Regions from separate parts of the Mesobacillus boroniphilus genome, predicted to be linked through region 3. Evidence: riboswitches for the same ligand, from Rfam matches in the RefSeq annotation. Region 3 holds a riboswitch; each other region holds the start of a gene.

Region 1 (10,050 bases), on a different contig from region 3:
TTTGATGGCTTCAATATAAAGCTCGTGATTTTCGAGGATGCGGTCGAAGTCCTCGTATTTTTCTTTGATTCTTGCCCGCATCGATAACAGGATGAAAGCTTCCATGACGGGTTTCGTGTTGTCCCAGATCATTTTGATATAGGAATGATTAATCGCCCGGATGATCGTTTCATGGAAGAGGACATCCTGCAGGCTGAATTCGTCGGCATCCTTGTATTTGATGGCAATTTTCATCATTTCGAGGATCTTGCTCAATTCAATTACCAGGTCAGTCGTGTCTATTTTAATGAGTCGTTCAAAAACAAATGATTCGATCAATAAGCGGACGTCGTAAATCTCTTCGATATCTTTTTCTGTCAGTCCAATGACAACGGCACCCATTCGTTCAAGTCGGATCAAGTTTTCGGAAGCGAGAATTTTCAATGCTTCCCGGATTGGAGAACGGCTGACACTGAAGTCGGCAGCCAGTTTATTTTCCGAAAGGATGGCACCGCTTTCAATCAATCCCGAGATTATTTGCATCCGTAGCTCACTTGCGACACGGTCACCAGTCGATGCTTTTGAAAGCCATTTCTGGGGATAAAGAAATTCCTGCTTTTCCGTCATTACATCACCTTCCTGGTTAATCAAGTATACTTGTATACAAGTATTATAAAACGGATTTGAAAAATTGCAAGCGTTTTCTGTTTTGTTTATTTTGCCAAATTATTTTGTGGTCATTCCAGGATGGGGGGATTTGTGATGTGATTTTGTCCAGAGGTGTATGGGAGTTAACAGAGTTAGAAATATGTGACCGAAAAGAGAAGGAGCCGAAAATTTCGGTAACAAGTTGGAGGAACATGTGCCCGAAAAGAGGAGGAGCCGAAGATTTCGGTAACAAGTTGGAGGAACATGTGCCCGAACAGAGGAGGAGCCGAAAATTTCGGTAACAAGTTAGAGGAACATCTGCCCGAAAAGAGAAGGAGCCGAAGATTTCGGTAACAAGTTAGAGGAACATGTGCCCGAAAAGAGGAGGAGCCGAAGATTTCGGTAACAAGTTGGAGGAACATGTGCCCGAAAAGAGGAGGAGCCGAAGATTTCGGTAATATAAAAAATAAAAAAATTACCATAAAGGTGATAGACACTTCATGGCAATTCTTATAGTACTCCATTACTCGTAATAGGTGGAACTACACTCTCCCTTGGCTGAGAAATTGCTCTTTAATACTCTCCTAATGGTTTTCGGGGGGATACGAGCATCGATCCACTCATAGAGAGTCGCTGTGGTCACTTTGCGCTCTGGAAAAAGCAACTGAAAACTTTTGGCGGCACGAATCACCACCGATTCAATATGCTCTTGAGATTCACATTGCCTGCAAATGAATTTATTCCTGCTATAACTCTCCAAAAACTCCCCGCAAGCCTCACAAATAACCCCTTTCCTCAACCGATCAAAATCGTATCCCGGCACTCTGGAAAATGGTGATTTCTTAATATGCAAAGACAATAGTGCCTCCGCCAGTTTGGTATGTTTGTTTGTTAATTTTGAAGTGGTACGGTTCATCTTATCCATAAAGCGGTTCAGTTGGTTTGGTAAAATAATGGGTGATTTTAGTGGTGTTTGCAGAAGGGCGAATTCAGGGTTGATGAACACGAGGTGAGGTTCGAGAGGGATGTAAAAGCCCAGATTTTTTAGTAGTTGCTTTAGTAGAGATTCTGCGCGGCTTAGTTGATGGAGGGGATTTTTGATTTCGGTGCCGGCGACTGTCTTAAATTTGTCTCCATCCAGATAATAGTCTCCTTCAAGATTTTTCACTTCGAAAAGATGCAGCCGGTCCTGCGTGATCACGAGGGAGTCGATTTGAAAATGAGTGCCATTTACTTCGAGGAGCAGGTCGTTGATAATGAGGCTTTCGACTATATGGTTCGTGAACCAATGATCGAAGTGTACTTCTCCTTCATAGCCTTTCTCCAGCGTTCGCAGGTTTTGAGCATCTTTCTCTTCCAATTCCATCCGGGCCTTAAGGGTTTGTAGGATTACTAATTCTTCTGGTTTGGTTCTTTCTTTTACTATCATATTCCACTTCCTTTCTTCTTTCATTGTAAAAAAGTGCCCGCGAAAAATCAGTGAACATTTTACGAATTATGATAAATCTGTTACTATTAACCTAATTTCATATGATCTTATCAGATCGGTGAGGTAGAGGAGCGAATAACAAGATTAGTCCATCGGAGTATGACATCGTTGATGGTGGATGAAAGGGTTGTTTGCCGAAGCGTAATTAGGGTCAAACTGGTTACTGCTGGGATGCTTTCTGAACAAGGAGCAGACTGTCATGCTTGGTTTTGTGCATGGAGAACTACTGATCGAAATGGAGGATAACGTATATTGTAAAAAGCAATGATAGGTTATTTTCTGTCATTGCTTTTTGCATGCCAGAGCTTTCCAAGTATCCCCCTTCTATCAAACTCCTAACGCACTCCCCAGGCATTCACCATTTTTATCTATCCAAAGGGGAGATTCTTCTTGAGAACCATATACAAAAATGGAACCATCTATACATTCAACACGCGCAATCCAATTGTACAAGCAGTGGTCATCGAAAATGGCCGTTTTATTGATATGGGATCATCCGCAGATATGGTGCTGCAATGGGGCAGCCAGGCACAGGTGATCGATTTGGAAGGAAAAACAGCTACTCCTGGCCTGATTGACAGCCATCTTCACCTGTCGATTATGGCGGATAGTTTTATCAATCTCGATTTTGTCGGAATCACGTCCAAGCATGAGATGCTGGCAAAAATTCAGGCAAAAGCCAGTCAGCTTGCGCCGGGGGAATGGATTGTCGGCAGCAGCTGGGATGAGAATCTTTTTACGGACGGAGGAATCCCGACGATTTCGGAGCTGGATTATGTGGCGCCTGTCAATCCGTTATTTTTAACAAGAACATGCTTGCACGCGACTCTAGTCAACAGCAAGGCGTTGGAAGTGAGCGGCTATCACCCGGCAATTACAGTGCCAGAAGGCGGCACCATCGTACTGGATGATATTACGAAACAGCCGACGGGATTATTCCTGGAGTCAGCGGCGAATCTGATCAGGCAGTACATCCCTGAGCGCTCATACGACGACTGGAAAAAAGCGATGCGCCAGACGATGCATTTTGCGATGAGCAAGGGGCTGACTAGCGTACATACGAATGATCCGCTTTATCTCGGCGGGCTTGAAAAAACGTGGAATCTATTCAATGAGCTTTTAAATGGAGAGCAGCTCGGCTTACGCAGCAATCTCTTGATCAACCATGAATTTTTACCAAACCTGAAAGAAGCTGGAATGTACACTGGTTATGGCAATGATACGCTGCAAATCGGCTCGGTGAAGATTTTTGCCGACGGGGCGTTTGGCCGGAGAACCGCACTGTTATCGGAACCATATAGTGATGCGCCAGGCCATTACGGCGATGCGATGTATGATCAGGAGCATTTATACGAACTCGTGAAAGGTGCACGGGAGCTGGATATGCCGATTGCAGTCCATACGATTGGCGATCAGGCACTGGAAAATGTTCTCGATGTGCTGGATCAGTTCCCAACTGTAGCATATCGCGACCGGCTGATTCATGCCCAGGTTTTAAGAGAAGAATTGATTCCTCGACTGAAAGCACCTAGCAGGATTGCGGATATCCAGCCGCGGTTTATTGCGAGTGATTTCCCATGGGTCCAGGAGCGTCTAGGTGAAGAGAGAATCAAGCTTTCCTACGCATGGAAAACATTAATGGAAGCAGGTGTTATTTGTGCAGGAGGCTCTGATTCTCCGGTTGAGCCAGTCGATCCAATTCTCGGAATCCATGCCGCAGTCACTCGGAAAAAACCAGGTGAAACCCATGACGGTTATGTGCCAGAGCAGAAGTTGTCGATGGTCGATGCGTTCCGCTTGTTCACAGAGCTCGGTGCTTATCCAACGAACGAAGAGACGCTTAAAGGAACGATCTCCCGCGGAAAATTAGCGGATATTACCGTTTACTCAGCCAATCCATTCGAAATGGAAGAACCGGATGAACTTTTAACGATGAAAGTTGAAATGACCATCATAGGCGGAGAAGTCAAATATCGCAGGCATTCTTAGCAGTATGGGGACGGTTTTTTACTTCTAAATTGGAAGAAAACCGTCCTTTTTTCGTTTTTATGGCTAAAGTCCTAAAATTTTCAAAAATTAAACCGAAATAGAAAGTAAGAATAGTAATTTACTATATTGCTGGACAGGAGAGCGGAAAATGAAATTCAAGAAGAGATTCGCAAGAAAATCACAGATGAAGTTCAATGTTCGCGCCAAACTATTGGCGGGCTTTTTCTCGGTTTTGACTTTGCTGGCAGTTGTGGCAATCATAACGAATTTTCAGTTTAACAAGATGAACAACCAGTATTCTTCATCCATTGATGAACGGATGGATAAGGTGAATCTGATTGTCGAGATGAAGGATGCAATCATGAGGGAGCAACTGGCACTCCAAAAGTATATGGCAAATGGTGATGGTGAAAGCCTGATTGAATTTGAGGGTGCGGTAGAAGATTTTGAAAAAAGCTCTAAAAAATATTTAAGCTCGACAGAATCAGCTGAGGAGAAGAAGGTAGGAGATAACCTTGTTGCAGCTGAGGCACAATATTATGAGATGGCATCAGAGGCTTTTATTTTAATAAGAGATGAACAAATGGTCAAGGTCAGGTTGTTGATGCAGGAAAAAGGAAATCCTCTTATCTTCAGCCTGAATTCTGCTGCTGAGGATGCGTTTGAGTACCAGGAAGATGCCTTGAATTCTACGAGTGAAACGTTATCTGGAGACGTACAAAAAGTAGCCTTGCTGATCATTATACTCAGTGCAGCGGCTTTTATCATTGGAATCGGAATTGCAACTTACATAAGCAGGGTGATTTCCAAGCCTGTCCAGCTTGTGTCTCAGGCGGCAAAGCAATTGGCTGATGGAAACCTCGTTATTGATAAAATCAATGTGAAGAATAACGATGAAATTGGGCAGTTAGCAACAGATTTTAATGAAATGGCGACCAACTTGAGGAATTTGATTTTGCAGGTAAGCAGTACTTCGGAGCAGGTTGCCGCCTCTGCTGAAGAAATGATGGCAAGTACGGAACAGACCAATTCTGCTACGCACCAGGTAGCAACGGCAATCCAGGAGGTCGCAGGCGGTGCAGAGCTCCAGAGTAAAAATACCGAGGAAAGTGCGAAAGCGGTAGGCGAGATGTCTGGAGGAATCCAGCGCGCTGCCGAAACGACTTCGAATGTTGCCGAGTCTGCGGCAGAAACGGCAAAACAAGCACAAGTTGGACAGGAATCTTTGGAAAAAGTAATCGAAAAGATGAAGTCCATCAATGATACGACAAGCGAAACTAATGGAGTAATAAAGGATCTGGATCGGAAGTCCGCTGAAATCGGCAAGATCATTGAGGTTATCACAGGTATCGCGGACCAGACGAATTTGCTTGCGCTGAATGCTGCCATTGAAGCAGCAAGGGCTGGGGAGCATGGCAAGGGCTTTGCGGTTGTCGCAGATGAAGTCAGGAAATTGGCCGAGCTTTCAAGACAGTCTGCCAGCCAGATTTCGGGTTTGATTGAGGTTATCCAAAAAGAAACCCACCAGGTCGTGGAAATGATGAATAAAGGAACGGTCGAGATATCTGAAGGGTCGTTATTAGTTGAGGAGACGGGTCGTACATTTGAGGAGATTCTAAAATCGATCGAAAATGTCAGCGAGGAAATCCAGGAGGTATCCGCAATTTCAGAAGAAATGTCGGCAAGCGTCCAGCAGGTGAACGCCTCAATCGAAGAGGTGACCAAAATTGCCCGCGGCTCCGTCGCAAGCACAGCAGAAATCGCATCCGCAACGGAGGAACAGCTGGCATCAATGGAAGAAGTCGCTTCATCATCCGCTTCACTAGCTAATCTGGCAGAGAATCTGAGAGAGATGGTCACAAAGTTCAAAGTATAATTTTGAGAAGCATGAGGACGAGGAGTTCTTATGCTTCTTTTTTTGTTGGAGTATTGGAGAACGCGAATGAGAAAAAATGAAAAAAGTGGTCACCGATAGGCATCAATCAGAATACAGGTACACTCGCCCAAGCCAAAGTCGTGATAAACGCATATAAAGTTAATGAATACAAAAAGAGAAGAGGGAGGTAAGCCGTATGCATGCATACAGACATCCTTATCGAACGCATGATCAGAGGTTTTGGGGCTTTGGATTACCGTTTTTAGGTGGTTTGGCTGGTGGATTATTGGGCGGTGCTTTACTTTATCCGCGTCCTTATTATGGTTATGGCTATCCTGGATACCCGCCATATGGATATCCTTGCTGTCCACCTAGATATCCGTTTTATTATTAATGAGCCAATAACAAAAGGGAATGAGCTGCTTAGCTCATTCCCTACTTTTATTTAACTAATGTTTGCTTGTTTATTTTCATGCTTATCCATGAATTCGAGTGATAGCTCATTGAATTCATCGGCTTTTTCAATATTGCAGACATGTCCGCACCGCTCCAAAATCACCAGATCGGAGCTTTCGTCCCCGTGAAGGTCTTCTGCTAATTCCTTAACAAACATATGGTCCTCAGCACCTGAGATATATAGCTTTGGGACATTCTTGCTTTTTTCTTGAACCTTGCTATAGGTGGTTTTGACGTCACTGGCAAGAGGGTACCACGCAAGGAAGTTTTTTCGCTTCATCTTATAGGCTTCCTGGATGAAAAATCTCCTTGAGCCTTTATGGTTTCCACGAGGCATCAGGATCCAGGCCAATATGCGGTAAAGCCACATAAATGGAATGAAATCCCTTATTAACCAGGCGAATTTAATCAGTGATTTTGCAAATAGGTTTAACCTTGTGATTGCTCCTCCAAGGACTGCTGACCTCACTCGTCCGGGTTCCGTCTGCAGCAGATGATGGACGATGATCGTTCCCAGCGAAACGCCGACAAAATGGGCCTTGCGGATTGAGAGGTGGTCTAATATCTTGAGGATTTCCCTGACAATCAAGTCAAATGAGAGTCTTTCTTTATAGGAATCTATGTCTGGTGATTCTGCATGGCCAGGCATGTTAATCGCGACTATATTATATTTTTTCAGGAATGGCTTTAGCTGTTTGTAGAAAATATTCGAGTTCCCGCCAATTCCGTGCAGCAGTACAATATACTCTGAGCCGCGGCCCTTATACAATCTGTAATCTAGCATCCGATTCTCCTTAGTGGTTCATATGGTGATAATTAATGATACCCTTGATGCTGATGTTAGTAAACAAAAAGCAGATGCCAAAATAATGGCAGGCACCATCCTGATAGGATGATACCTGCCGTGTGGAATTATTTTTTCTTGCCTTTGTGGTCCACTTTTATGACCACTGTTGTCAATGGATCAAGAGTTATCTTGCCATTTGTAAGTTTAAAGCCAGATGGCTTGGATACAGGTGTTTTTCCTGCTTCGTCGTTATCGACTAAAACCTTAGCTTTATAGAAATCAAGGTCCCCTAAAGTCAACTTGCGAGTTTCAGTGTCAGCGTTTACGAATACGTAGTATGTTCCGGTTTTATCCGTCGATACGTTCTCGTATGCGATGACTAAATCTGAATCTTTGATTTCAGGTAAATCTAGCAATTTTACATTCTGATCAACTAGTTCTTTCTCGCCTAGGCGGAAAGCATTTGTTGATTTTCTCAGTTCAATTAGGCCTTGAGTGTAGGCTTGTGTTGTAGTGTTAACTGAGTATTCCTTTTTGTTTGTTGCTTTTTGCCAGTCAAACATGTTGATGGCATCGGAAGAATCGTACGAATCGTGGATGAAGTATCCAAATGGATTTCCTTGTTCATCCGTCAATTCGTGATATTTCTGCTCAGGAACGCCTTCGCCTTTCCATTGCTTCGTTCTTCCATATTCCTGGCCGGCATGAAGGAATGCTGTACCCTGTGACGTCAGGATCATGGAGTTGCCAAGTCGAATCCGTTTATGAATCTCAAGGTTGTTTTCAGGAATTGCTGGATCCTTTTTAATCGACTGGGCAATGACATCATATAGCGGCAGGTTATCGTGTGCCGCGATGTACTGGACCATATCGCCCGGGTCATCGTCAGCTGTATTGCCTGGCTGGCCTTTGATGTTTTTGAAAATCGTATTGATATCACGCGCACCGCCAGTCAGGAATCGTGGCTCACCTTCAGAGCCAAAGCCTGATTTCAATTCGTTGCGGATTTCATCAGAGAATACACCAACATCATCTGTTTTATCCATCCAATCCTGGTCAGCACCCATGCCAGCAAGTTCAGGCTCGGCGATGTGGCCAGCGAATGTTCTCCAGCCTTCACCGATGAACAATGCATCAGGGTTAACGGAAGCTGCAGCATTGTATGCATTTTGGACTGCCGGATAGGTTGCGTCACCCATCATATCGAAACGCATTCCATCAATCTTGTATTCTTCAAACCAGTATTTCACGGAATCTACCATCAGCTTTTCAGCCATTTTGTGGCTTGTTGCCAGGTTGTTTCCAAAGCCGCCAAGGAAGTTTCCTTGCGCATCCTGGAACGCATAGTAGTTAGGAACGATATCATTCAGTTGACTGGATTTTGCCATATGAGTGTAAACAACATCAAGGACAACACCCATTCCTGCATCATGAATCGCATCAATCATCTGCTTCAATTCTTTTACGCGTAATTCAGGATCAGCTGCATCCTCTGAATAAGCGCCATCTGGCGAGAAGTAGCTGTGTGGGTCATAGCCCCAGTTGTACTCATTTCCGCCAGCAGAGTAATCGAGCTCTCTTTGGCCCATCTTCGTTTCATCACCATAATACCAAGCCATTACAGGAAGTAATTGAACGTGTGTTACACCAAGCTTTTTAATATAATCCAGCTTGTCGATGAAGGCATTGTAAGAACCCCATCTAGCGTCCAGGTCACCAGCGATAGATGGATCAGAAGTGAAGTCACGTACATGAACTTCATAAATCACGGCATCTTCACGCTTCTCATAGCCTTTGATTTTTGCATGATCGAAATCTTCAGGGTCTGTCCCGCTCATGTCAACAATCGCTGCTTTACCGACAGTATCTCCGTCCGGACCAGCTTCGCCCTCTGTATTCACTGTAAAGGCTGCCATCGATTTTGCATAAGGATCAAGAACCTTCTTTGTCACTCCAGCATTTGTTACCTCATACTGGTAAAAATAACCCTTAAGATCGGTTACATTCAAGTCGCCAGGAGCTACGTCAGCAGACCAGACTCCTTTTTCACCCTTTATTAACTCAATGCTGCCAATTTGCTCAGCTGCATTGTCTTTGTTGAAGAAGTTTGCCACAACCTTGCTTGCTTTAGGAGCCCACAGCTTCAATGTAGCTGCGCCATCCTTATAGGTAGCACCGAGGTCATCGCCATCATAGGCAAACATTTCATCAAGCATTCTCCAGCTTGTCGCAGCAGAAACTGTTCTGTCTGCAAATGTTACGGATAATGGAAGCTTATCTAAATCGAATGTTGCTTTCACTTTTACAGCAGTGGCGCTTGTGATTTCAGCACTTGTCACTGAAACTTCAGTACCATCTGAATCTTTGATTTCCAGTTTTGATTTTAAATCATCAGCAGTTAAGCCATCTGTCATCGTGAAGCCTAGTAGAATTGTATCTTCTGAGATGACTTCTGCAGACGTTAGGCCGGTAGCCTGCTCCCAGTAAGGAGAGATGTAGACATTGTCATCACCTTGTTTAACCCAGACGTGGTTGTATTTGTCGAGAAGGTTGAAGTTTTTGTCTCCGCCGTCCTTTTCTCCGTTTGTCTTTTTGAGAGTAATCATTCCAATTTCTTTCGCATTTTCCTTTAACTGAATGTCAACATAAGCACCATAACGATCCGTGCCAGAGAAGGAAGCAGCTCCTACAGGCCAGTTCTCAGAAGGTGCAGCGACATCGCCCCAGTTCCATAGGCCAAAGTTTTCGTAGTCAGTATTGTCACGTACATAGTGGACGCGGACAGTGTTATCAGGCAGGTTGACTGGTTCATAAGTGTAAACCTTG
Region 2 (10,050 bases), on a different contig from region 3:
GAGATCGTGATGGCAGGACTGGTATTTACCAGCAGAGCGGGAATACATTGAATGTCAATGACCAGCGTCCAGACTTATACAACGAAGATGGACGAAAAGGATTCAAGGATAGAAGCGAGGACTTCGGTTATGTGCGCCATCAGAAAACAGGTGTAATGGGCGCGGACAATATGGAGAATGCATATCAATCAATCGACCGCGAGCAAATTGCGGACATGATTGGCAGGTTTAGTTTGATGGCACAGAATGTAGATGATGTTTCTACACTCGTGACTGATGAAGAAGTGCTGATTGTATATGAAACAGACTCTGAAAACCGCGACCAGACCGCGGACCAGGTGAAACGAATGGCGATGTCAGTGGTTCCGCGTTGGTTCCATGTTTACGTTTCAGACGATACAAGCCTGCGCAATGAAGTTGAGAACTTTGCCTCACTCGATACAGATAGCAGGGATGTTGATGAGTTAATTGATGGAGTCGTCAAACAAATGCTTAAATCTCCTCAAGGCCGTGACATGAGCACTGGTGAAAATGCGAATGGTGAAGCCAAGGGCGAATTGAACGAAGAAACGGACAAAGACGATATTTCTACTCAAATGAAACAGGGCAAATAACATAAAAGAGTTCAGCATATGATTGCTGAACTCTTCTTTAAATTACGCCTGCTTGGCTTCCTGCTCTGCAAGCTGTTGTTTATGTTTTGCTGCTGAATTAACCTGCTCATCTGCATGATAGGATGAACGAACAAGAGGACCTGCTTCGCAATGGCTGAAGCCTTTTTCAAGCGCGATTTCCCTGAGCTCGGCAAACTCATCTGGATGGTAGTATTTTTGAACCTCAAGATGCTTTTTGGATGGCTGTAAATACTGTCCCAGCGTAAGGATGTCCACATTGTTTGCACGTAAATCATCCATTGCTTCAATCAATTCTTCATTCGTTTCACCTAATCCAACCATGATGCTGGATTTCGTCGGGATATCCGGCTGCATTTCCTTCGCACGGCGCAGGAACTCAAGTGAACGCTCATAAGTAGCACGAGCACGAATTCTTGGCGTCAAACGCTTAACAGTTTCTATGTTGTGGTTCAGGATATCTGGACGGGCATCCATCAATGCTTGGAGATTTTCCAACACACCGCCCATGTCAGATGGCAATACTTCGATAGAGGTAAACGGATTTTTCCTGCGGATCGCTCTTACCGTCTCCGCAAAAACAGCTGCTCCCCCATCCTTCAGGTCATCGCGGGCAACGGCAGTTACGACGACGTGCTTCAGGTTCATAAGTGTCACTGAATCAGCCACTCTTTCTGGTTCCTGCCAGTCAAGCTCAGTCGGTAGACCAGTTTTAACCGCACAAAAACGGCATGCACGCGTACATACATCCCCAAGGATCATGAAGGTAGCGGTCCTTCTTACTGCCCAGCACTCATGGATGTTCGGGCATTTGGCTTCTTCACAAACAGTATGTAAGTTTTTCTCGCGCATCATCTTTTTCAAGCCAGTATAGTTTTCATTCGTATTTAACTTTATTTTCAGCCAATCAGGCTTTCTCTGTACCTCTTTTTTGCTCATTATTTTCACTCCATTCCTGCTGCATTACATCAAGAACACCATGTAAAAATCAAGGCCGGTATACAGCTTCTGATGTCACTTTACCACAACGAAAAAATATCGACAAGTACGATAAACTTGGGATTACCATTATTTGATATTTATGAAAAATCCCCATCATCGCAAACTATAACAAGAAAAGCGTAAGCGCCTTGGTCAGCCTCGACAAGCGATGGAGGGCCTGACAGTGATGTCGCTCTTTGATTTCATTGGCAGGACCGAAGCGTCTCGAGGAGTTAGGAGCCGTAGCTAGACAAATGACTCGAGCTGCTCAAAGCTAACGCTTCTCGCAAGATAATCGAGGAGCGAACTCAGTGACGAAAACTGGTTAGGCGCTGGAGCTAGACAAAGAAAAGCGCATAGCCGATTTTCCCAAAAAAGTACGCTGGCGCTGGAAAATAAAGGAGTCATAATTTGAAGGGAGGATTACGGTGAAATTCCTTAAAGCAGTTATTGTTCTTTTTTTACTATGCCCTGTCCTTTCTGTGGATCAAGCATCTGCAGCAGAGCAGGACGAAGATGTTTATAAAAAAAGAATGGAACTCTATACCAAAGTAGAAGCTGTTACCCAGATTCCCTGGTATTATATTGCCGCGGTGGATCAGTATGAGCGGAATGTCCGCCAGGCACGAAAGGATTTACCCAAGGCAGAAGGGATTGCCGGGGTTTATTTTAAACCCGAAGAGTGGGCTGGACTTCTGAATCCTAATCTTGAGGATAATAATCCTGTCTCCATTCAATTTTTCAATGGGATTGGATTCGACGGGAACGGGGACGGCAAAGCGAGCCTGAAGGACGATGAAGATGTGCTGCAGGCATTTGCCCAGTACCTCTTAACTTACGGGACAGACCATGAGAATATAAAAATTGGCCTTTGGAATTACTATAAGCGTGATAAAACAGTTGGTATCATAATTGGCAAAGCGATGATTTACAGACATTTCGGACGTCTAGACCTTGATACTCATGTCTTTCCTATGCCACTAAGAAGCAACCACAGCTATAACAATACGTGGGGTGACGCCCGAGGCTGGGGCGGCAGACGGATTCATGAAGGAACAGATATTTTTGCTGGCTATGGAGTGCCTGTACGTGCGACAGGATACGGAATCGTTGAAATGAAGGGGTGGAACAAGTATGGCGGATGGCGTGTGGGCATTCGTGACATCAATAACACCTATCACTATTTCGCGCACTTGAGTGGCTTCTCCAAGGACCTTAAAGTAGGACAAATCGTCGAGCCTGGCACTGTGATTGGCGGTGTTGGAAGCTCTGGGTATGGCCCACCGGGAACAAGCGGAAAGTTTCCTCCTCACTTGCATTACGGAATGTATAAGGATAATGGCTATACGGAATGGTCATTTGATCCGTACCCTCACTTGAAATTATGGGCAAGACAAGAAAGAGCCAGGTTGAAAAAAAAATAAAGTAAAAAGGCCAACCTCAACAGGTTGGCCCTACTATTTTATGAACGTGCTTTCCTTACAGCATATATGACACTCGCTGCAAGTCCTCCCCAGATAATCACCATACCTACAACCATCATTACTACTGCACTAAGGTCCATTATTTAGAAACCCCCTTGTCTTGTGGAATTTCATAAAGTGAGTTATCCCATTTCTTTGCGTTAGTGAACACGAATCCGGCTACAATCGCACCGATTGCCACTAGCCATCCAGAGTAAACATTAAACATCACCGGGTAGCCGCCGTAGCTTGTTTTGATATCTGTAATGATATTCATTACCATCATGACGCCAAGTACCAAAGGCGTGACATATTTAAGTGAAATATTCCACCAGCTTCCCAGGCGGATGTCAGAGACACCATCAGCATGTGCACGAAGGCTGTCAAGTTCCTTGGCAACCCAGGCAATGAATACCACCTGGACAAGTCCAGCAAGAGCTACACCATAGTTGTTGATAAAAGCATCAGCTGAATCAAGGAAATTCAATCCTCCCTGAGTCGCAAACAGGATTGAAATCAAAGAAGATAGACCGCCGCCGATTAGGACAGCTTTTGTACGGGAAACATTGAATTTGTCCTGGACACCCGCTACATAAGTCTCAACGATTGAAATCAATGAAGACAGTCCAGCAAGCGTCAAGCTGACGAAGAATAGTACTCCGAATGCCGCGCTGAATGCAGGCAGTTCATTAATGATTTGCGGGAATACCGCGAATGCAAGGATAACACCTTTGCTTACTACTTCGTTAACTGGTTGACCTGATTGCATTGCCATGAAGCCCAATGCAGCAAATACCCCGATACCAGCCAGCAACTCAAAGGAAGAGTTAGCAAACGCTGTAATGAATGCATTATTTGTGATATCAGATTTTTTCGGAAGATAACTTGAATAAGTGATCATGATTGCAAAAGCAATTGATAAACTGAAGAAAATTTGTCCATACGCCGCAACCCAAACTTTACCATTCAGGATTTGGCTCCAATCTGGTTTAAAGAATGCATTTACGCCATCAATAGCTCCATCTAGAGTTAAAGCGCGAACTACGATCACAAAGAATAAAATGACGAGTGCCGGAATAAAAATTTTGTTCGCAACTTCGATCCCTTTCTTTACTCCCTTGAGCAAAATACCAAGAGTGATGACCCATACAATGACCAAAGGAAGGAATACACCAGGTACGATACTTCCAACCTGACCAGCGTCAACTACTTTTAAATAATCACCGACTAGGAATGTCAGAGGGTCGTCTCCCCACTGTTTGCTTAGCGAGAAATAGGCGTAAGACATCGCCCAGGCAATGATGACTGCATAATAGGTTGAGATCACGAAGGAAACAGCAACCTGCCACCAGCCAATCCATTCAGATTTTTTATTAAATCTTGCAAAGCTTAACGGTGCAGAACCACGATACTTATGGCCTAGTGTAAACTCTAATATCAGAATTGGAATACCTGCTGTCAAGAGCGCGAACAAGTATGGGAAGAAAAATGCTCCCCCTCCATTCTCATAGGCTACTCCTGGAAAGCGCCAAATATTTCCCAACCCGACTGCCGATCCTACCGCGGCAAGAATGAATCCTGCTCTCGTTCCCCACTGTGGACGATTTTCCATTTTTAGTCCCCCTTGCCTTCTAATCATCTGGAAAATGTTGATAATTAGAAAGTTTTATATTTTCAGATTATTTAGTCTAGGAATAGTATAGCTAGTTTTTAATTGCTTGTCAAAATATTATTTTAGTCATAATAAAAATATTCCTAAAAAAATTTTCCCAACTATACGGTACTCCCTATTAAATGGGATTCTATTACCACTTTTTTAAAAATATGAAAAAAGCTGTCTGAAAGTCAGACAGCCTTAACATTATTCTGCAAGATTTTCTTTTAATACTTCTTCCTGAGTTGTCTTGCTTCCGAATATGAAAGCAAAAGCAGCAAGCAGGATTGCCACCACCGCAAGAGCTGTCAGAGTGCTTCCGGTGAATCCGATGATCAGGAATCCAACAGAAGAAATCGCAGCGGAAATCAGAGCGTATGGCAACTGAGTCATGACATGGTCTAAGTGGTGTGAGCCAGCGCCAGTTGATGAAAGGATCGTAGTATCGGATATTGGTGAACAATGGTCACCAAAAACCGCGCCCGCCAATACTGCTGCTAATGCTGGCAGCATGATGGTTATATCAGCTGCAGCAGCGATATCACCTGCAATCGGAAGCAGTATGCCGAATGATCCCCATGAAGTTCCTGTTGAGAAAGCCATGATTCCAGCTACGAGGAATAGCAGGAACGGCAGGAATGAGATATTGATATTAGAACTTTCAACAATACCAGCAAGATACTTTCCAGTTTCAAGTCTTCCAATCAAGTCAACAATGACCCATGCGAAGATCAGGATATAGATAGCTGGGAGCATTGATTTAATGCCCTCAACAATTCCTTTTCCAAAAACATTGGCATTAACGCCTTTTAAAACAACTGCCTGCCTTACAAAAAGAATCAGCGCTACAGCAAGGCCAAGCAATCCGCCAGTAACAAGAGACTTAGTTACATCTGTATTTTCAAAGATACCGAAAATGGTTACTTCTCCTTCAACAGCACTTGCGCCTGTCCAAAGCATCATGCCAACCGTTCCAGCGACAAGGGCAACAATCGGCCATACAAGGTCTCCAACGGTCCCTTTTGTACTTGTAGGAAGGTCATCCTTCAGTTCTCCCGGTACAGGCTTGTCCTGAGGAACAACAATTCCTTCTGTGATCGCACGTTCTTCATGCTTTTTCATCGGCCCAATTTCGATGTTTCGCAGAGATACGATAAAGACCATTGCTAATGCTGCAAGTGCGTAGAAATTCATTGGCACAATTTGCATGAATCCTGAGAACGCACTATATTCATTTACACCGTGTGCAGCAAGAATTGTACCAATTAATGCGATGATATAGGCACCCCAGCTGGAAATCGGTGAAATAACACACATAGGTGCTGAAGTTGAATCGATAATATATGCTAGTTTTGCACGCGAAACCTTTTGTCGGTCTGTGATCGGACGTGTAATTTGGCCGACTGCCAGAGCATTGAAATAATCATCAATGAAAATAATAACTCCTAAAAATGCACCAACAAGCTGTGCTCCGACTCTTGTTTTTACGCGCTTCATCGCCCATTCGCCAAACGCACGGCTTCCGCCAGAAATGGAAATGAATGCTGTGATTGTACCCAATAATAATAAGAATAGGATAATGTACAGGCTATATGTGTTCAGTTCTCCATCTGCGACGACAATGCCCTTGGCCGCGTCCCACATAATAGCAAATGTTTCTGCGATATTAAATCCAGCAAGCAAAAAAGCCGCTGCGACGATGCCTGTCCCCAATGACAACAGCACTCGCCTTGTGATTACTACCATTAAGATTGCCACTAATGGCGGCAGCAATGAAAAAATTGTGTTCTCCATTATTTCTTTCTCCTCCTTGTTTTTGACAGGGGGAAACTTTTACATGACAAGAGTTTAGTTGCTTTTTTAAAAATAAATAAAAAAGGGCAACGATAGAGAACATTCTATCGCTGCCCTTAATAAGCAACTAGTGTCTCCATCACGATCTGTAGCTCCCCATTATGGATATACCTCCATAATGACAGTGATACTCTTGTTCAAAGTATCCCCAGCAATAAAAAATGTGACTCATTTATTATTGCTTCGGCAAAATTCCCTTTCAGCTGCGATCAATGTTGTCATCCTCACACAGCTTAATCTTGAACCCTGCGCCTCTACCCCATCGGAATGATGTGGTTTATTATTCAATTGATTTTATAATATAACAATATCGCTAACTTGACAACTGTTATTATTGACCAGGCTGGCCAGGAAGTTGAATCGCAGGTGGTATGACCCCACCGCCGCCGCCATTATAAAATTGCGGTACCTTTCCAGGGTAGTAGAAGCTGCCAATCGGAATATTTTCCTGCACAGTCGCAATTTCGGTCGCGAAAGGAATAATAATCTGCACATTGACTTTTACCCTGACCGAAACATTGATCAGCGTATTGTTGATTCCGTGTTCTTCTGTATCCCAGACAACATCCGCTGTCACATCGCCGATGGCATTGAATTTCACTGGAACTCTCGGGCCCATATTACCTAGAAGTGCATTATTGGTGGCCTGGCCCAATGGGACGTAATAGATTATTCCTGCTTCCCTGTCCTCTTCATCTGTAACCAGTTCTACATCTGAAAGCATTTCTAGCGAGGTGAGATTCCCTCTTTCAGCTTCTTTAAGGTTCATTTGCACAATGTTTGTCGTTTCTGCTTTTACCCTATTGATGATTTCAGTATTGAATTTCACTACAGTGGTCGTTCCGCCATCCACAGGAACAAACTCTATGACTTTATCAGTATCCATACCACTGACGATTTTTTTATTGATGGCCTTGTTGATCACCAGGGTCGCAATCTTCCTTGTCTGGGATGTTGCGTATTTCATCAAAGTTGGCTCGAGCCCTTTATCTATGATCCAGAGTCCTGCTGCTGTTGAAAAGGAAAAAAAGACGAATGTCAGCAGGAATACATACCTGAAAGGCAAAGGTCCTTTCCGAGGCAGCCGCCGGCCGAATTTTGCCAAAACAAATCCCCCCTCTAAAGCTATATGTATGCTTCAAAGGGGGGAACTAGCCTAAAAACTATAAGCTCTTTTCATAAACTTTGTCTTTATGGATTTTTATCACTATGGCTTAAGCACGAAAATCAATAACTGTTGGCGTACTCATATTTAATGATTGTATCGCAGCTGACAATCATCAATGATAGATTCGACTTCAGATCAAGATGATACGGTTCCACTCTCTGGTCCTGGTCTTCGAGTATCCGGACAACTGGCCGCTCACTCAAGCCTGGATTCTGAGCAGCGACAACTCCCTTTCGTCCATCGCTTAAAATAACGGTAAGGCCGACTGGATAAATCGCAACCGCTTTTCGGAAGGCGTCGACTACCTTTGAATCAAACAGGCTCCCTGAGCCCGAGTAAAGAATTTCAAGACCTTCATGCGGCAGCATGGCCGGTCTGTAAACACGATTCGAAGTAACGGCATCGAACACATCAGCCACACCAAGTATCTTGCCGAATAAGTGGATTTCATCACCCTTCAATCCACGTGGATACCCTGCACCATTCAATCGTTCGTGATGCTGGTATGCACAATGAGCCACAATCAGCGGAACGGTCGGGATATTCCTGAGAAGCTGGAAGCCGTCCTCAGCGTGAGCCTTGATGATTTGGAATTCTTCCGCAGTCAGCTTGCCTGGCTTTGATAATATTTCTTCTGGGACCATCATTTTTCCAACATCATGTAAAATCGCACCAAGCCCCAGCTGTTCCAGTTCCTTTGGCGGCAGCTTCATTTCTATTCCAATCGCAAGAGCGTAGAGTGTTACATTTAAAGAATGCGAAAAGATATAGTCGTCATGAAGGAATACATCCGAAAGCAAGTTCAGAAGTTCCTTGCTACCTTGCAGTTCCTCCAGTAAATCAGCAATCAACCTCTTAAATTTCCTCGCCGATTTTTCCAGTACAAAGGTTTGCGAAATTTTTGAATCCAGCTGGATTTGCTTGAATGTATCTCCAATCGTCATGATTGCATTGATGCGCAATTCATCCCGTATTGAATTTTCCACGATGATATCATCGGTATCAGGGTCTTTAATATAAATATAATCAATCCCAAACTCTTCAAGGCGTCTGAGGATCTTCAACTCGAGCCGTGCCCCTACATTCAGCAGAACTTGGCCCTTGTCATTATAGATGGCTTTTCCGAGTAAAGCCCCTTCCTCTACCGAAGTGGTGGCTACGAGTCTCATGTCAATTCCCACTTTATTTGTTAGTTGGTGGTGGCTATTTTCGCAGATAACTACCAAAAAAAGCCAAAAAACAAGAAAATTTTACTTAAAACGACAATATTTTTATATATTTTATCACAATTTTTAAAAAAATTGTGATTCCGTTTCATTTTTGAGTTGGGAAAAAAGTAGTTCAATTAATATATCGGATGACCACATTGTTTATTAACATTTGCCACAATATATTCACTAAATCACGCAAAAAAACAGCCCACTCAGGCTGTCTTTTTAATTCATGAGCAGCAAAGCTTCTTTGCCAATCATGCCTTTTATTGCACCAAGGTTCTCTGCTTCGTACGTGACGGACTCAAGCGGGGCTTCGAGCAATTCTTCAATTGTTTTCACGCCAACGGCCCTGCCAGCAATAACCTTTCTGCTCTTCAGCTTCTCATTAAGAAGAGCGACATCCAGAGCGCCGCACATAATGTATCCTTTATCTCCAGTAACAACAAGCAGGTTTGTCTTCGGCAGTTTTACAGAAATGCATAAAAATGTCCTGCCTTCTATTTCAATAGGTGACATGTCGATCATGACCACAACTCCTTCCTTCAATCCCAATAACACTCTATGAAGGAGAGAGGAAAAGCGTGATATTTTGATCAAATATTAGTTGGATTTTACCCTCTTCAGATAACAGGTATGCTGTCCAGAAAATCAATTACGCATTCTTATATACCCGAATAAGAAGCTAGCTTCCACTCAAGCATATTGCGGAGGAACTCTGGCAGCCAGTATTTCTTTTCCTCTGCCCGTTGAATCTCAGGGAAAAAGCGGCCGAACGTAAACATATCAGGGATGGCCAATGTATAGTGTTCCTTTGCTTCAATCAACTTGCCATTGATGAAGATCTGAGTGTAATTCCCTTTTGACTGAAACTCGATACCATCGTACTCCATGACCCCCATGACGGTGCCGCGGAAGCCAAGACCCTTTATCTGCAGATGGGGCCATTTTTCATCCCTGGTCTGCAGGAGCACTTCTTTTAGCTCCGCTCCTGACATCCTGATCGTACAAGGATTAATCGGATGTGGACAGATTTCCAGCAAGTCGAATTTCGTGACTTCTCCCCGGTCCAGGCCTTTAAGGATCA
Region 3 (10,050 bases):
GTATAGAAGCTGCTGTCCAGTTGTCGCACCAGCAAATGCTGTACGGTGGTGCTGAGTACCTCCAAAGCGGCGGAAATCAAGCAAACCTTCTGGCGTACGGTTGAACATAACGCCCATACGGTCAAGAAGGTGGATGATTCCAGGTGCTGCTTCAGCCATAGCCTTTACAGGCGGCTGGTTTGCAAGGAAGTCACCGCCGTAAACTGTATCATCAAAGTGCTCCCATGGAGAGTCACCTTCACCTTTAGTATTTACTGCACCGTTGATTCCGCCCTGTGCACATACAGAGTGGGAACGTTTTACCGGCACAAGAGAAAACAGTTCAACAGGAGTTCCTGTTTCTGCAACTTTTATTGTAGCCATTAAGCCAGCCAAACCGCCGCCGACTACGATAACCTTACCTTTACTCATCGTGACTCACTCCCTTAAATCCAAGTCTGTCTTTCATATCCGATCAAAGTAAACCGTTTTCCAGTATAAGCTTCGGACAGAAGTCCTCGAAAAAGACTTATACAAATGCCAGGATTGCGCGGACACCTACGATGGAAAGCGCAATGAAAACTCCGATAGTGATATAAGTAGAAATCACTTGTGAACGAGGTGTTACAGTGATTCCCCAGCTTACGAAGAATGACCATAATCCGTTCGCAAAGTGGAAAGTAGTAGAAATAACACCAATTAAATAGAACCAAAGCATAAATGGAGTTGATAGTATCGTCTCCATCATCTGGAAGTTAACGTCTGCACCAAATGCTGCAGCAATACGAGTTTCCCATACATGCCATGCTACGAAAATCAATGTGATGACACCAGACACACGCTGAAGCATGAACATCCAGTTCCTGAAATAGCCATATTGGCCTATATTGTTTTTAGCTGTAAAAGCAATATATAGACCGTAGATTGCATGGAATAATAATGGTAAGAAGATAATGAAAATTTCTAGAAAATACCTGAAAGGCAACTGCTCCATAAAATGTGCTGCGCTATTGAATGATTCTTCTCCCCCTGTAGCAAAATGGTTGACTACAAGGTGCTGCATAAGGAAAAGACCTACTGGAATGACACCCAGCAATGAATGCAGCCTCCGCCAATAAAACTCTTGTCTACCTGCCATATGTATACCCCCCTTGAAATTTGGCCGTGATGTTCAGGTTTGTCTCCCCATCCCTATTAACCTAACAGATTGATTCAACCCAACATCAAAAAATAAGCATTTCTTACAATTATGTGACATGTTCATTTTACTCCCATCATAATAGAGCGTCAAGAAAACGGATACATAAAAATGCTTATACAAATAAAATTTTTAAAATATATTGATATTGTAAAAATCCCTCTTTCTAATTATTCCAACGGGTTAAAGAGTATATTAAAATAATACTATTGCCTATTGGATACGCCTGATAAAAATTTCCCGATACAATAATTTTTGAATAACCAAGTTTCGGGTATGGTATAAACATGGAAAAATTTTATAGAATTCCTTATGCCATGCAAAATTTAACAACTTTTTAATTTATGATCATAGGTTGTTTTCGCGGCAAATTGTTTATAATAGAGTGATAGAAAGAGGGGAGAACATGAGTGAAATAACAACTTCAGAGCAAAAAACGGAGAACCAGCCAATAGCTGTTTCCGAATTTGGGTATGAATTGGTCAGGGAAGTCCTTCTGCCAGAACTTCTCGGTAAAGATACATCAGAAATCTTGTACTGGGCTGGAAAACGCCTTGCCCGAAAGTTTCCATTAGCAACCCTTGACGAAACCATCCAGTTTTTCCAGGATGCCAGTTGGGGCACATTAACCATCAAAGAAGAATCCCGAAAAGAAATGGTGCTTGAACTTAGCAGCGAGCTAATTTCCTCCCGACTGAAGAATAATCCAAACACCACATTCCAGCTAGAAGCAGGTTTCATTGCCCAGCAAATGGAACAACAGAAAAAAGTAACAGCTGAAGCCTTCGAACACCCCAATAAAAAATCATTGAAAATTTTGTTCACGATCAAATGGGATAAGAATGATTCGATTGAGTAGTAGTGTATAATGACAGGGGGGCACAGCGAAACCCTTGCTGTGCCCTTAAAAATTCTAGTTACTTTCCCTGTTTTTCTTATTTCCATTCCACAGTTGTCTCGTTTTCTCCCACATAATCCTATTGAATGTGACGATAATTTTTTGCTTTTCCTTTTTATCTGCAAATTATTCGCTTTATTGTGACGATAATTCTTCGTTTCTCCTTTTATCCGTCATCATCATCACTAATGCGAGTATAAATCTCTAAGGATCTCATTTACGTTTACATATAAGTAATCATAAAAGCTTTCCCGATAGCTCACACCAGGAAAGCTTCTTCAGCGACTCTCTTAATTCGTCTTAACAGCTTCGGAGTAAAGCTCAAATGCTTCGTGGAGTGATTCTACTGCGTTTACCATTTGTTTTTCCTCAACAACGGTTGAAACCTTAATTTCAGATGTGCTTACCATCTTCACCTGGACTCCGTTTCCTTCAAGTACTTCAAACATCTTGGCAGCAACACCTGGATTTGAAACCATGCCTGAACCCACAATTGATACCTTTGCCAGGCCGGTTTCGGATTCGACCGCTTGATAGTTTAATGATTCTTTATTTCGTTCTAATACATCCAGTGTCTCTGGCAGATCGTTGCTCTTGATTGAGAAGGATATATTGGCAGTACCTGCCTCTGTTCTGCTCTGGACGATGATATCAACATTGATGTGGTTCTGGGCAAGTGTTGTGAATATAGTTGAAAGTCCTTTTAATGAAGTGCTTACTCCAAGGACTGATACTCTCGTGATTTGGTCTTCAAACGCAACTCCGCGTACGATTAGATTCTGTTCCATTTCATTCTCCTCCTCGATGGTCGTGCCTCTTTCTTTTTCCATGCTGGATCTTACTTCAAGTGGCAATCCATAGTTCTTTGCGAATTCCACCGCACGCGGGTGGAGCACACCTGCCCCCAGGTTTGCCAGCTCAAGCATTTCATCATAGGAAACACTCAGCAATTTCCTCGCGCTTTTCACATATCTTGGATCGGTCGTGAATACGCCCGTCACATCGGTATAGATATCGCATTTATCAGCCTTCAAAGCCGCTGCAAGTGCTACTGCCGTTGTATCTGACCCGCCGCGTCCAAGTGTGGTGATTTCTCCATCATCAGTAACTCCCTGGAATCCCGCGACAATGACCACTTTTCCACTCTCTAAATCGTTGGCAATCCTGTCCGTCTCTATATCGACAATCCGGGCATTCCCGTGGACAGCTTCCGTTTTGATTCCAGCCTGCCAGCCTGTGTAGGAAACAGCCTCAATCCCATTTTGCGCCAATGCCATGGAGAAAAGAGCAATTGTAATTTGCTCTCCCGTTGTCAAAAGCATATCCATCTCTCTCTTTGATGGCGCGCTCGAAATATCATTCGCCATGTCGACAAGATGGTCCGTCGTTTTGCCCATTGCTGATACGACAACCACGACATTGTTGCCGTTCTGCAGTTCTTCCGCTGTCCTGCTGGCAGCATTCCTGATCCTTTCAACGTTGCCAACTGATGTTCCACCAAATTTCTGTACAATCAATCCCATACGTTTCCCCTGCCTCTTCATTCTGTATTTTGCCTCTATTTGAGTTTCATTGCTACTACGCATATGTATCTTTCCCTAGAGCCTTCAAAGATTTACATGTATAAAAAAGCCCTAAAAACAGAAAAAGCAATGAGAGTGTCTCCCATTGCTTGATAAACGTGTATAAACGCTGCAACATGAGATAGCACTCCAAGATGGCAATCTTGACAATCCAGCGTTTATTCAACGAAGGACCAGCGAGAAAATGGATAGGCATTTCCCCACTTCGGCAAACATCCCCTTTCAAAGCCCTTCGCTGAATCCTACAATTCTCCAGGCCTTTACTCTTGAAGTTCGCACCTCTATCTTCACTTTAATGCTCTAAAGTGATAGCTATATGAAATTTTTTTATCATTATAGCACACAAAAAAATAGAATGCTACATTAATTCTGTAATTTCTGATATAGTTCCTCCGCAACATTGGCTGGAAGGCCGGCAGCGGTCAACTCTTCCACTGAGGCTTCCCGCATTTTTTTCACCGATCCAAAATGCTTCAGCAAAACTTTCTTGCGCTTTTCGCCAATGCCAGGAATATCATCGAGCAGTGACTGAAAGGCACTTTTGCCCCTTAACTGGCGATGGAAGGTAATCGCGAACCGATGCACTTCATCCTGGATTCTTTGCAATAGGTAAAACTCCTGGCTGTTCCGCGGCAGTTCGATCACCTGCAAAGGATTACCATATAATAGCTGGGATGTCCTGTGTTTATCATCCTTAGCCAGGCCGGCAATCGGAATATCCAGTCCAAGTTCATTCTCCAGGACATCACGCGCGGACTCGATATGTCCTTTTCCGCCATCAATGATAATCAAGTCTGGCAGTGGCAAGCCTTCTTTCAAGACACGTGAATACCTGCGCCTTACGACTTCTCTCATTGATTCATAATCATCCGGGCCTTTGACCGATTTGATCTTGTATTTGCGGTATTCCCTTTTTTCAGGCTTGCCGTCGATAAAAACAATCATTGCCGAAACCGGGTCTGTCCCCTGGATATTGGAGTTATCGAAAGATTCAATCCGATGAGGTGTGTAAATGCCCATCTGCTCGCCAAGGTTTTCAACAGCTTTAATCGTCCGTTCCTCATCGCGCTCAATTAACGAAAACTTTTCTTTTAGAGCGATACCGGCATTCTTGGACGCCAAATGGACAAGTTCTTTTTTCTTGCCGCGCTGTGGCTTTAGGACTTTCACGCCAAGCAGTCCTTCAGCCATTTCGAGGTCCACGCCTTCTGGCACCAATACTTCCCTTGGCTTAAAATGCTCATTTTTCGAGTAAAATTGCCCCAGGTATGTCAGGATATCTTCTTCCGGTTCATTGTGAATCGGGAACATCGAAACCTCGCGCTCAATCAGTTTGCCCTGGCGGATGAAGAATACCTGCACGCACATCCATCCCTTATCGACAGCATAGCCAAACACATCCCGGTCGGTAAAATCCGTCGTTGTCATCTTCTGCTTTTCCATTGTTGCCTCGATATGGGCAATCTTATCGCGAAATTCCTTTGCCCGTTCAAAATCCAATTCCTCGGCAGCCCCAGCCATTTTCTCCGTTAAATCTTCCTTTATGTCCTTATAGCCTCCATTCAGGAAGCGCGAGATTTCATCCGTAATCTGTTTATACTCTTCCTTGCTGACATCCTTGACACAAGGAGCAAGGCACTGTCCCAGATGATAATAAAGGCAAACACGGTCAGGTAGCGTCGAGCATTTCCGGAGCGGATAGATCCTGTCCAGCAGTTTCTTCGTTTCATTCGCCGCTTGGACATTCGGGTACGGCCCAAAATATTTGCCGCTATCCTTCTTTACCTTTCTCGTAATGATCAGCTTTGGATGCCGTTCTGCAGTCAGCTTGATGAACGGATACGATTTATCATCCTTGAGCATGATATTATATTTTGGGTCATATTTCTTGATCAGGTTGATTTCAAGAAGCAGTGCTTCCATATCGGAGGAGGTGACGATATACTCAAAATCCTCAATTTCATTTACAAGACGCAGCGTTTTTCCGTCATGCGATCCTGTAAAATAAGAGCGCACCCTGTTCTTCAATACCTTGGCTTTCCCTACGTAAATGATGGTCCCCTGTCTGTCCTTCATTAAATAACATCCTGGCTGCGCAGGAAGAATAGCAAGCTTATTCTTGATCTGCTCGTTCATGCCATTCACCTCCTGTTACGGTGTCCATTTATATAAAATAATCTCGTGATAGACTGGATCAAAAATTTTATCTGATGCAAAAGTATTTACTTTCTCAAGCTTCCCGTCAAGATTAATCCCCTGAGAGCGGAAGCCTTCAACAACACTGTCTGTTAAATAAACTGTCTTACCTTTATATAACCCCTGATCGTGCAGGAAAATCCTATAGGTATAGATTCGTTTATGTGGGTAAGGCATCTTCAGATACTGAAGCACTCTGGTTTCTTCCCATGTATACAAAACGAAGTCCTCTGGCTGCTCCTCAAGATAGTGTGCAAGCTGGTAAACGGCCGGCTCGATTACAGCCTGTTTTTGTATATAAATTGAAGAAATAATTGCCTGGGCGATGATAACCCCTATTACCAAAAAGCTCGCATACACCCCTGCCCTTTTTTTAAAATAGACAGTCAGGCCAAGAAAGACCAGCAATAGCGCTAATGGCAGTATATGCCTCGGTTTTTCAATATTCTGGGCAAAAAGTGCCCAGACCCCGTAGGCGAGCAACAGCAATGCGCCCAGATGAAAGCTGTTTTCCTTATAAATTTTACTTTTAGACGACGGCAAAAAAATAAATATGCCAATAACTATATATAATACCATCAAAACAGTTGTTCGTGAAAAGATTCCCCACCACAAAATGTTGGTAAACAAGAATGTTTTCAGCCTTGCCCAACTAGACAGTTCATTCGAGACCGAAGTGCCTCCCCATTCCTGAAAATGCCCTCCGGTAAATCCAAAAGCAAGCTCCAGAAAATTAACGAGACCACCTTCAGAAATAATCAGCCCTCCAACCCAGATTGACTGAAACAATGCAGCAATGACCACATATTTAAAAACACCTGTCAAAGAAAGCTCATGTTTTGCCCATTTTCTATATAATAGATAAACGAGCCCGATTCCCATCGAAATGTAGCTCAACCTTATTCCTAATAGGACACTGAACAAAAATAGCGGCAACAGCATCCATTTCCCTGATGGCCTCGACTCTGCTGCCGCGATACTCCAGAAATACCACCAAAAAGCAGCAAGTGCAGCCCCCTCCGACATCGGCTGGTTGACTATGATCAACGGATAACTAGCAGTATAAATTGCCGCTGCAATTAGAATGGCATTCGGCCTGCTAACAATTCTTGACCCAAGTAGATACACAGGCAGGATTGAACTGGCATACACTAAAACATTAAATAGAACCAGGGCCTGATTTGGTGTCTGCACAAGGAGTTCTGTTAGCAATCCCCCTACAATAAAAAACGGATAGCCAGGGAAATGCGGCTGCATCGCACGCAGGTCATACCTGTCCATTGCCAGGGTAAAGTCGACTTGATCCCACGAGAATACGAATGGATTAAGTGAATTCAACTGGATTATGAAAATGTAAAGGACTGCAAGCGTACTAAGTCCAAGAATGATTACTCTGTTCATTTTTTCTAAATTCAACATTTTACACCAACTAACTTCCACCGAGAATCGTTTTTACGTACGCTATTTTCGTAAACTTTGTTGCTTTTACCCCCAAAGTAAAAACCGAATATGGGTTTTTACGATTATCTACGCATTTCCAGTACGGAAGCATCTTCGAAAAGAGCCCGACACCTCTAAGAATTCGAATCACTGTATGTGTTCGGAAAGCAACAATCAATACAAAAACAACCTTTAAGTATGAAAAAAGTACAAGGAGATTCCCTGTACTTTTTCTGGAGAGAGGATCGTAAAGCCTCAAATAAAATTGATTATTTAACTTGTGGGTTCAATACTACTTGCTTATTCTCTGCAGCTTTGTTTTCAGCGGCCTTTTCTTTCTTAGGGCTGCGTGATGAAGTCATCAGGAAGATCGCAGCAAAGTATCCGATATAGGCAATGACTTCTTCAACCGAAGGCATGGATGAATATCCGAACAGAGCCTTCAGGAAGATGCCCACATCACCAGAGATAAGCGGTGCGACACCAGTGTCACGGAGATAATGCGCATAATCAATCGGGTGTTCTGGCAATAGCCATGTAATATCATAAACATGGTACATAACGCTTCCAATCATGTTGACATCCTGCATCATTGAAATGGCCTGCACTAGTAATCCAGCAGAGATCAGAATGATGAAAGCGCCTGTGATTTGGAAGAACGTCTTAAGCTTGACCTTCATCGTACCTTTAAAGAACATGTAAGAGACGGCAACAGCAATCAGTGTACCTGTTATTGCTCCCCATCCTTGCATTGCAGCACCGATGTTACCACCTGTGATTGCCGCAAAGAAGAAGACAGTTTCGATTCCTTCACGCAAGACGACAAGGAATGAATGGATAACCATGCCGACAATGTTTCCTGTCGAGATGAATTTCTTCATTTTCCCTTCCATATTACCTTTCAGGTCCTTACTGTGGCTCGCCATCCAGAATACCATCTGGGTCAAGAGTACAGTAGAAACAATCATGATTCCAATTTTCAGGTAAATCTCACTGCCCATTGCAGCAAAGCCTGTGAACACAACCTGGAACAAAATCGCAACTCCGATACTTGCCAGAACAGCAAGTCCTGCACCCAGCCATACATACTTGGTATACTTAGGATTACCGGTTCTCTTCAAATATGTTGTGATGATCCCGATGATTAATAACGCTTCCAATACTTCACGAAAAGTAATCAATAATGCTTGAACTTCCATTGCTGATTCTCCCCTCTCCAAGGTGTCATCAAAATTTATGATCTTCTTCTCTTAATACCAATAACGACAATCGCACCAATGACCGTGACAATCAAAATCAAAGGAATCCAGTTACGGATATTCGAACGGTCTGTCCAGTCCTTTTTCCCAGGGCCCTCTTCTTCTTCCGTATCTGTAAAATGCCCGACTTCCAGGCTCGGAAGATCAAATCCTTCTTGCAATGCATTCAGGATCTCTTCTTTCTTCTCTCTAAAAACCGCTATGTCAGAAGGCTTCTTCCCTACTCCAAAGAGTCCGGGATTTCCTAGTGCCTCAAGTGCAGCATCAAAGTCAGCTTTTATTTCTTTGTCTACTTCAGGTTCACTTGCTTCAACCTTTGGTGATAGTGCCTGATATGTAGCATATCCTTTGGCCAGCAGCTTCTTTGAAGTATCATACTCCTCAAAGCTCTTTTCAATGCTTTCAAGCCTCCTCGCCACATTCAACACGAGGAGTTTTTCCATATTTTCAATCGTTGCTTCTTTATCTTTTTCTTCCAGGCTTTCCATGATCACTTCTCCTGGCTCGGTTCCCATATGCATATCGATTTCTTCTTTAACCGTTTCAAACAGGGATGTTGCGGCCGAGAAGTTTGGAGGGTCCTCATCCAGTTTCAACTGCATTTCCTTATAGACTTCCGCTACTTTTTCTTCATTTGGGTCACCATATGAATAAGCGCTTGCAGTTTGAGGAATACCGTTAATGAGAATAAATATCAATGAAAAACAAAAAAATATAGCTCTTTTCATTTGCTGTTTTCCCTCCTACAATGATAATGATAATGATTATCATTTTGAATGTCAATCATATTTAACAACCGTCACTTTATTGTCACTATTTTTACTGTTTTTAGATTGATAGTTATCCAAACCAACAATCTTGGAGACAGGCCTGGACATTTCACGATAAACTGCCGGCACGACATTCGTCATATATTTCTTGAATGAAATGAAAGATGTGCCAGTTGTCCTGACGCGGTATTGGATCGGCACTTCAAGTACACTGAACCCTTTTCTGACAAGGTTCAGCGTCAATACTTGAGCATAATTGTAATCATGGATGATCTCTGCATGCTCTAGAACCTGCCTGGAAAATGCCCTCATGCCTGATTGGCCGTCATATAGCCATTTTCTCAATAATAAGGTTTGCAGAAAGGTGAAAAAATAATTCCCCATTCTGCGATGAAATTTCATTCCTTTTATTGTGCCCATAAACCTGGATCCCATTGTATAATCCGCTTCTCCATTGAGAATAGGTTTGACAATGTCGGGAATTTGCCATGCCGGGTATTCTCCATCTGCATCAATCATCACGCCGACATCAGCCCCCATTTGGAAGCACTCTTCAATTCCTGTTCGGACCGCGGCACCCAGGCCGCGGTTTTTTTCAAAGCTTATGATATGGTCGGCGCCCGCTTTTTTCGCTTCAGCAACCGTGGCATCCGTTGACCCATCATCAATAACCAACACTTCCACTTTATCAGCACCGGCAAAACTGCGTGGAATGTTTTCAATTACT

Evidence for each region. A riboswitch is a leader RNA that binds a small molecule or an ion and turns the genes downstream of it on or off. The one in region 3 is predicted to bind lysine.
Region 1: linked by a shared signal. The riboswitch ahead of DYI25_RS18870 (amidohydrolase) and the one ahead of DYI25_RS11875 (aspartate kinase) in region 3 are both predicted to bind lysine.
Region 2: linked by a shared signal. The riboswitch ahead of DYI25_RS16200 (Na+/H+ antiporter NhaC family protein) and the one ahead of DYI25_RS11875 (aspartate kinase) in region 3 are both predicted to bind lysine.

What each region holds. Positions count from the first base shown of each region.
Region 1 covers NZ_QTKX01000003.1:309,422-319,471, forward strand. Annotated here, with positions in the region: gene DYI25_RS18860 (GntR family transcriptional regulator) at 1-606, opposite strand, end outside; gene DYI25_RS18865 (nuclease-related domain-containing protein) at 1,151-2,056, opposite strand; lysine riboswitch at 2,173-2,350, shown strand; gene DYI25_RS18870 (amidohydrolase) at 2,507-4,105, shown strand; gene DYI25_RS18875 (methyl-accepting chemotaxis protein) at 4,254-5,981, shown strand; gene DYI25_RS18880 (hypothetical protein) at 6,178-6,375, shown strand; gene DYI25_RS18885 (alpha/beta fold hydrolase) at 6,427-7,221, opposite strand; gene DYI25_RS18890 (pullulanase) at 7,350-10,050, opposite strand, start outside.
Region 2 covers NZ_QTKX01000002.1:688,555-698,604, reverse strand. Annotated here, with positions in the region: gene DYI25_RS16225 (YhcN/YlaJ family sporulation lipoprotein) at 1-614, shown strand, start outside; gene lipA (lipoyl synthase) at 657-1,571, opposite strand; gene DYI25_RS16215 (M23 family metallopeptidase) at 2,042-3,037, shown strand; gene DYI25_RS16210 (methionine/alanine import family NSS transporter small subunit) at 3,076-3,177, opposite strand; gene DYI25_RS16205 (sodium-dependent transporter) at 3,177-4,688, opposite strand; gene DYI25_RS16200 (Na+/H+ antiporter NhaC family protein) at 4,938-6,524, opposite strand; lysine riboswitch at 6,666-6,849, opposite strand; gene yunB (sporulation protein YunB) at 6,916-7,689, opposite strand; gene DYI25_RS16190 (HD-GYP domain-containing protein) at 7,812-8,921, opposite strand; gene DYI25_RS16185 (YunC family protein) at 9,189-9,491, opposite strand; gene DYI25_RS16180 (bifunctional metallophosphatase/5'-nucleotidase) at 9,629-10,050, opposite strand, start outside.
Region 3 covers NZ_QTKX01000001.1:2,315,639-2,325,688, forward strand. Annotated here, with positions in the region: gene sdhA (succinate dehydrogenase flavoprotein subunit) at 1-411, opposite strand, end outside; gene DYI25_RS11865 (succinate dehydrogenase cytochrome b558 subunit) at 509-1,117, opposite strand; gene DYI25_RS11870 (YslB family protein) at 1,584-2,036, shown strand; gene DYI25_RS11875 (aspartate kinase) at 2,366-3,598, opposite strand; lysine riboswitch at 3,773-3,950, opposite strand; gene uvrC (excinuclease ABC subunit UvrC) at 4,022-5,794, opposite strand; gene DYI25_RS11885 (hypothetical protein) at 5,810-7,273, opposite strand; gene DYI25_RS11890 (FTR1 family iron permease) at 7,564-8,493, opposite strand; gene DYI25_RS11895 (hypothetical protein) at 8,529-9,281, opposite strand; gene DYI25_RS11900 (glycosyltransferase family 2 protein) at 9,333-10,050, opposite strand, start outside.